DNA from 3 places in the Methylobacterium sp. EM32 genome. Region 1 is predicted to be linked to each of the others. Evidence: riboswitches for the same ligand, from Rfam matches in the RefSeq annotation. Region 1 holds a riboswitch; each other region holds the start of a gene.
What was found. Region 1 has a riboswitch for thiamine pyrophosphate ahead of thiO (glycine oxidase ThiO). Riboswitches for the same ligand answer to the same signal wherever they lie in the genome.
Positions count from the first base shown of each region.

Region 1 (2,262 bases):
CGTCTCGCCGCGCAGGATCAGGGTTGCGACGGCCTCGGCGGTGACCGGGGCCAGGAGGTAGCCGTTGCGGTGATGGCCGGCGGCCAGCACCAGGCCGGGCCGGGCCTCGCCGAGAATCGGGGCGTCATCGTCGGAGGTCGGGCGGAAGCCGCTCCAGATGCCCGTGACCCGCATCTCCTCGACCCCCGGCAGCGCCCGGCGGGCGCCCTCCAGCAGGGCGTAGAGGCCGCCGCCGGTGAGGTGCGGGTCGAAGCCGGTCTCCTCGACGGTGGCGCCGACGATGAGCGAGCCGTCGCCCTTCGGCGCCATGTGGACCTGCTCGGTCCAGACCACGTGGGTGAGGAGCCCGCTGCGCGGCGTCATCTGCAGCGCCATCGACTGGCCCTTGAGCGGGCGCACCGGCAGGGCGAGGTCGGGCACCAGACTCCCCTCCCCGGCCCAGGCGCCGGAGGCGAGCACGACGGTACCGGCCGTCAAAGAACCGGCGGAGGTCTCGACGCCGGTGACCCGGCCGCCCTCGCGGATGAGCGCGGTAACCGCGGTCTCCTCGACGAGGCGCCCACCGGCCGCGCGCAACGCCCGGCGCAGGGCGGTCATCACACGGGCGGGATCGACCTGATGATCGTCGGCGCAGAAGATCCCGGCGGTGACGGTGGGACGCAGGCCCGGCTCGCGGGCGCGGATGGCGGGGCCGGACAGCCACTCGACGGACAGACCGTCGCGGCGCTGCAACTCGTGGCGAAAGCGCAGCCGCTCGACCTCGTCGCGGCCGAGCGCGATCACCAGTGTGCCCTCGCGACGGTAGTCGATGGAGAGACCCGACTCGGCCTCCAGCTCGTCGCGGAATGGATGCCAGAGCCGCTGGCTTTCGAGGCAGAGCGGCGAGAGAGCCTCGCCCCCGGGCTCGTGCTCGGCGGCCGCCGCCAGCATGCCGGTGGCGGCGAGGCTGGCGCCGTCGCCGGCGCGGCCGCGCTCGATCACCGCGACGGAGAGACCCGCGCGCGCCAGGCGCCACGCGACCGACAGGCCGATCAGCCCGGCGCCGATCACCGCGACGTCGGCTCGTCCAGGCAACCGGTCACTCTCCGGGCTCGGGCTCGGTCCGCCCCGCCGTCCGATCGTCTGCGCGTGCACCCTCGTCTCCACGGTGGCCCGAAGAGAATGGACTGCGCCCGGTGGCCGGATGATGCGCGCGGATCCACGAGGACCCTGTCCAATCCCTACGCCGGTATGAGCCGGATCAGGTTCGAAGGATTTCCGCGCTGACCGTGCCGTGAAGGGCGGTCCAGCGGTGTCTCAGCCCCTTGTCGGGGATCTCCCTGGAACACCCGCTATCTGGCGAGGGACGGGCCCGCCGTCAACCGGTCTCCAACCGCGCCTCGACCCCGCTTCAGCCGCCCTTGCCCGGACGGTAGATCGCCATCTCCTCGGCGAAGCCGTCGAGAGGGTGGGTGCCGAGCAATTCGGGGTCGCCCCACAGGAAGTCGACGAAGGGCTTCGACATCAGCAGCGGCTCGGACAGGACCTTGTTGAGCTTGGCGAGCCGACTGGCCAGGTTCACGTCGCGGCCGATCACCGTGAAATCGAGGCGCGCGCCCGAGCCGACATTGCCGTAGGCCGCCTCGCCGTGATGGAGCGCGATGCCGACCTCGATGCGGGTGGGGAAGCGCCCGGCGCGGTTGGCCTCCTCGACGCGGCGGAGCGCGGCCTGCGCCGCCGAGAGGGCGCCTTGCGCCGCGCCGCCGAGATCGTCGCCGCTCTCGCGGAAGATCGCCAGCAGGCCGTCGCCCATGTATTTCAGCACCTCGCCGCCCTCGCTCTCGATCGGCGGCACCAGGCAGTCGAAATAGGTGTTCAGGAGTTCCACCGAGGCCTCGGGCGGCAGCGCGTCGGTGAGGCGGGTATAGCCGCGCATGTCGGCGAACAGGATCGCCGAGCGGATCCGCTCGACCTGGCCGCGGCGGATGAAGCCGGCGAGGATCGCCTGGTGCGGCCCGTCGCCGACATAGACCCGCAAGACGTGGTCGAGCCGGGCGTTGAGGCCGCGCATCTCCATCACCGCCGACAGGGTCGGCACGATGAAGCGCAGGATGGCCAGGTCGTCGTCGCCGAATCCGCGCGGATCGCGGGTCGCGAAGGTGACGCCGTTCTTGGTGCCGTTGGTGAAGAACAGCGGCACGGTGATGTAATGGGTGTAGCCCGCCGCCTTCAGCTCCGGGACGATGCTGAACTGGTCGTCCGGCGTCTCGCGCAGGTCGAGGA
Region 1 is NZ_JBEXZS010000172.1:28,043-30,304, reverse strand. Features, by position in the region: gene thiO (glycine oxidase ThiO) at 1-1,146, opposite strand, end outside; TPP riboswitch at 1,200-1,330, opposite strand; gene ABZT49_RS22575 (adenylate/guanylate cyclase domain-containing protein) at 1,391-2,262, opposite strand, start outside.

Region 2 (2,262 bases), on a different contig from region 1:
GCAAGCTGCTTCGGACGGCCAGGGCGGCCTTCGCCGAGAAGGGCTTCGCCGCCGCCTCGATGGACGAGCTGACCGGGGCGGCCGGGCTGACGCGGGGCGCGCTCTATCACCATTTCGGCGACAAGAAGGGCCTGCTCCAGGCGGTGATCGAGCAGATCGACGCCGAGATGGCAGCTCGCCTGCGCGCCATCGGCGAGCGGGCCTCCGATCCGTGGCGCGGCCTCCTCGACGAGTACCGGGCCTATATCGAGATGGCGCTGGAGCCGGAGATCCAGCGCATCCTGCTCCTCGACGGCCCGGCTTTCCTCGGCGATCCGTCGCTGTGGCCGAGCCAGAATGCCTGCCTCGCCGAGACCACGCGGCGCATCCGTGACCTTGTCGCCGCCGGGGCGATCCCCCCGGTGGACGCGGAGGCGGCCGCCCGCCTCCTCAACGGCGCCTCGCTGCACGCGGCGTTGTGGGTCGCGGCGTCGCGGGAGCCTGAGGCGACCTTGGCCAAGGCGCTCGAGGCGTTCGGGCGGCTGGCGGAGGGGTTGGCGCGGGCTTGAGCGCTCGTCGCCGGGTCCGTGGCAGTACCCTCCGCCTCATCTCACGGACAGACGAACACCCACGACCCTTTCCCGGACGACTGGAACGAAGTGGAAGGAGATCCGAGATCCAGCGCGAAACGTCGCGAAGCGTCTGCTTGCCTGCAACGGTGCAAGATTCAGAGCCGCTTCGCGGCGAGTCTTACAGCTGGATCCCGGATCTCCTTCCGCTGTCGCTCCAGTCGTCCGGGAAAGGGTGTGGGTTACGATGAAGCGTCGATGCGCCGAGACGTGCGGCCATCCGTGTTGGCTATCGAGCCCAACTTGACACCCGCCCCCGCACCCCCCACTCTCCCCGGCTCCCAGGGGGGCCTCGCGAGGAGGCTGAGATTCCGCCGGTCCGGCTCCGTCCGGGCGCCGCGGTGACCCTATGAACCTGATCCGGGTCATGCCGGCGTAGGGATGCGGGATCGGCGAGGGCTCCAAGGCCGTCACAGCCGTCTTTTCGCGCATGATCTCCGCCGGACTGGCCGTCGCCCGGGATGGGCGCGAGGTGGCCGTGATGTCGCAAGCGGAGATTGTCGGGGCGCTCCTCGACTTCATCGGACGCCCAGGCGCGACCGAGGCCGAGTTCGAGGCTCTGGCCCTGCGGGTCTTCGCCTACCAGTTCGCCCATAACGCGCCCTACCGGCGCTTCGCGCAACAGCGCGGGCGCACGCCGCTGACGGTGCGGCGCTGGCGCGACATCCCGGCGGTGCCGATCAAGGCATTCAAGGACCTGACCCTGAGCTGCTGCCCGCCCGACGAAGCGGAGCGGGTGTTCATGACGAGCGGCACGACCGGCAGCGGGCGCGGCCGCAGCTACCATCCGACGCTCCAAGTCTACGACGCCTCGATGCTCGCGGGCTTCGCCGCCCGGATCATGCGCGGGCGGGAGAAGATCCGGATGGGGATCCTGTTCCCGGACGAGGCGGCTTTGCCGAATTCCTCCCTCGCCCACTACCTGGCGCTGGCGAAGGACACCTTCGGCACGGAAGGCAGCGCGGTCTTCGTCGGTCCCGGCGGGCTCGACCTCGACGCGCTGCTGGCAATGCTGGCGCAGGCCGAATCCACGGGCGAGCCGGTCGCGCTCCTCGGCGCTACCTACGCCTTCGTGCCGGTGATGGACGCGCTCGACGAGCAGGGCCGCCGCTTCGCCCTGCCGGCGGGCAGCTTTCTCTTCGACACCGGCGGCTTCAAGGGCCAGTCGCGCGAGATCGAGCCGGACGCGTTCTACGACGGGCTCTCGCAGGCCTTCGGGGTCCCGCGGAGCGAGTGCCTCAACATGTACGGCATGACCGAGCTGAGCACCCAGTTCTACGACGACGGCAACGCGGTCTGTCCGCCGGTGAAGTCCGGCCCGCACTGGATCCGCAGCCGCGTCGTCGATCCGCTGACCGGCCAGGACCTGCCCGAGGGCGAGACCGGCGTGCTGGTCCACCACGACCTCGCCCATTTCAACTCGGTCTCGGCGATCCTGACCGAGGATGCCGGGGTGATCGCGCCGGGCGGCTTCCGGCTGCTCGGCCGGGTCGAGGGCTCCGCCTCGCGCGGCTGCTCGGTCGCGGTGGCCGAGTTCCTGGCCGCCGCGCAGGGATGAGCATTCTGGAGCAGGCCGGGCATCTGCCGGGCATCCCCGCCGAGAGGATCGGCCGGCGCATCGTCGAGCACCGCGCCTGGGGCGAGACCGTCGCGG
Region 2 is NZ_JBEXZS010000037.1:32,299-34,560, forward strand. Features, by position in the region: gene ABZT49_RS05550 (TetR/AcrR family transcriptional regulator) at 1-548, shown strand, start outside; TPP riboswitch at 890-992, shown strand; gene ABZT49_RS05555 (hypothetical protein) at 1,039-2,166, shown strand; gene ABZT49_RS05560 (acyl-CoA reductase) at 2,163-2,262, shown strand, end outside.
Region 2: it holds a riboswitch for thiamine pyrophosphate, as region 1 does, so the genes downstream of both, ABZT49_RS05555 (hypothetical protein) here and thiO (glycine oxidase ThiO) in region 1, are expected to answer to the same signal.

Region 3 (2,262 bases), on a different contig from region 1:
TCCCGAGGGTGGAGTGCATCATCACCACCAGGATGATGCAGATGCCCTTGGCGACGTCGACCCAGGCGAGGCGCCCGACCTCCGGCGCGGCGCGCGGGCGCACCGGATCGTCCGGCCGGACCGAGAGAGCGGGTTCGGTGTTGGGGCGGGCGGACATCGGCGTCTCCACGAGGCTGGCCCCAGGCTCGCAGGGAGACGTAAAGATCGGCGCATGGCCGGCGTGTTGAATCGCGCGAGGATGCGCAATGATCGATTTACTGTCCTGAGCGGCTTCCACCTGGCGTGGTCTGGGTCTGAGCGCTTATTCGGCTCTCACGGCGATTCTGAAGCCTTCCGTGTCATTCCGGGGCCGCGCAGCGGAGCCCGGAATCCAGAACCGCAGGTGGCTTAGAATAGAGACGGACAGCGTCCCGTCTCGTTCTGCATCAACTGAGTGTCTGGATTCCGGGCTCCGCTTCGCGGCCCCGGAATGACGATGGAGCTTGCACCATCCGTCGCGGGACGCAGACGCGTTCTCACCCGCCGAAAGAAGTCTGCTACCGGTAGCTCCGCTTCGACTCCCGCCGCGTCCGGGTCATGCGCGTCGCGGTGTGAAAATCGTCCGGCTTGGTGCGGACCCAGTCGAGGAAGCGGGCGATCTCCGGCTCGGCCCGCAGGCTCTCGACGTCGCTGAGGCGGCGCGCCAGTTCGGCCTCGCTGTGGCGGGCATGGATCGCCGAGTGGCAGATCTGGTGCAACTGCACCGTCTCGCCATGGGTACCGCCCTTCAGCTTCGGCGTCAGGTGGTGCTTGCTCTGGCGGGCGTCGCGCGGGATCGGCCGCTCGCAGAGCGGGCAGATCGTCGGTTCGCGCGTGGCCGGGCCGTGGGTGGAGGGGTCGTCGTCGCGCCAGCGCCGATCACGGCGTCCCAAGGCAAGCTCCTGAGCGGTGAGGATTGTCCTCCGTATCTGGGTCGCGGCGTCCGGGCGTTTCAAGATCGGGGCCGTGATGCCGCAGCGCTCTCCTCACGACCCCTGATTGACAAACCCCGCCCCCCACCCGACAGTCCCCCTCGTTACCGAGGGGAGCCCCGCCATCTGGGGCTGAGATTGGACGAGCGTGCGTCCTGACCCTTGAACCTGATCCGGTTCGTACCGGCGGAGGGACGGGAACCTGCCATGATCGACGTGACCCGTGCGTCCTCGCGCCTCGAGGCCGGATCGTCTCCCCGGGAGAGATCCATGAACGCACCCATCCTCGCCGCAGGATCGCCGACGCGCGTCACCACCGGGCCGGTCACCGGCTCGGCCAAGGCCTATGCCTCGCCGAGGGACCGTCCCGATCTCCGCGTGCCCTACCGCGCCATCGCGCTCTCCGATCCGGGCGAGGCCCCGGTGCGGGTCTACGACCCCTCCGGCCCCTACACAGAGGCGGATGCGCGCATCGACCTCGCGGCCGGCCTGCCCGAGATCCGCAAGTCCTGGATCGAAGGCCGCAGCTACGCGCCGGTCGCCCCCCGGGCGGTCAGGCCGGAGGACAATGGATTCGCGAGCGAGGACAGGCTGGTGGCGCCGTGCCCGGCCGCCCGCACCATCCGCCGGGGCGCACCCGGCGAGCGCGTCACGCAATATGAGTTCGCCCGCGCCGGGATTGTCACCGAGGAGATGATCTACGTAGCCCACCGGGAGAACCTGTGCCGCGAGGCGATGCTGGCGGGCGCCGAGGCGAAGCTCGCCGACGGCGAGAGCTTCGGCGCGGCGATTCCGCCCTTCATCACCCCGGACTTCGTGCGCGACGAGGTGGCGCGCGGGCGGGCGATCATCCCGGCCAACATCAACCACACCGAGCTCGAGCCGATGGCGATCGGCCGCAACTTCCTCGTCAAGGTCAACGCCAATATCGGCAATTCGGCCGTGACCTCCTCGGCGGCGGACGAGGTCGAGAAGATGGTGTGGGCGATCCGCTGGGGCGCCGACACGGTGATGGACCTGTCGACCGGCCGCAACATCCACAACATCCGCGGCTGGATCCTGCGCAACGCCCCCGTGCCGATCGGCACGGTGCCGATCTACCAGGCGCTGGAGAAGGTCGGCGGCGATCCGCTGAAGCTCGACTGGGCGGTGTTCAAGGACACCCTGATCGAGCAGGCCGAGCAGGGGGTGGACTACTTCACCATCCATGCCGGCGTCCGCCTCGCCCACGTGCCGCTCACGGCGCGCCGCGTCACCGGCATCGTCTCGCGCGGCGGCTCGATCATGGCGCGCTGGTGCCTCGCCGGGCACC
Region 3 is NZ_JBEXZS010000270.1:12,999-15,260, reverse strand. Features, by position in the region: gene ABZT49_RS33650 (acyltransferase family protein) at 1-157, opposite strand, end outside; gene ABZT49_RS33645 (restriction endonuclease) at 537-911, opposite strand; TPP riboswitch at 1,051-1,162, shown strand; gene thiC (phosphomethylpyrimidine synthase ThiC) at 1,221-2,262, shown strand, end outside.
Region 3: it holds a riboswitch for thiamine pyrophosphate, as region 1 does, so the genes downstream of both, thiC (phosphomethylpyrimidine synthase ThiC) here and thiO (glycine oxidase ThiO) in region 1, are expected to answer to the same signal.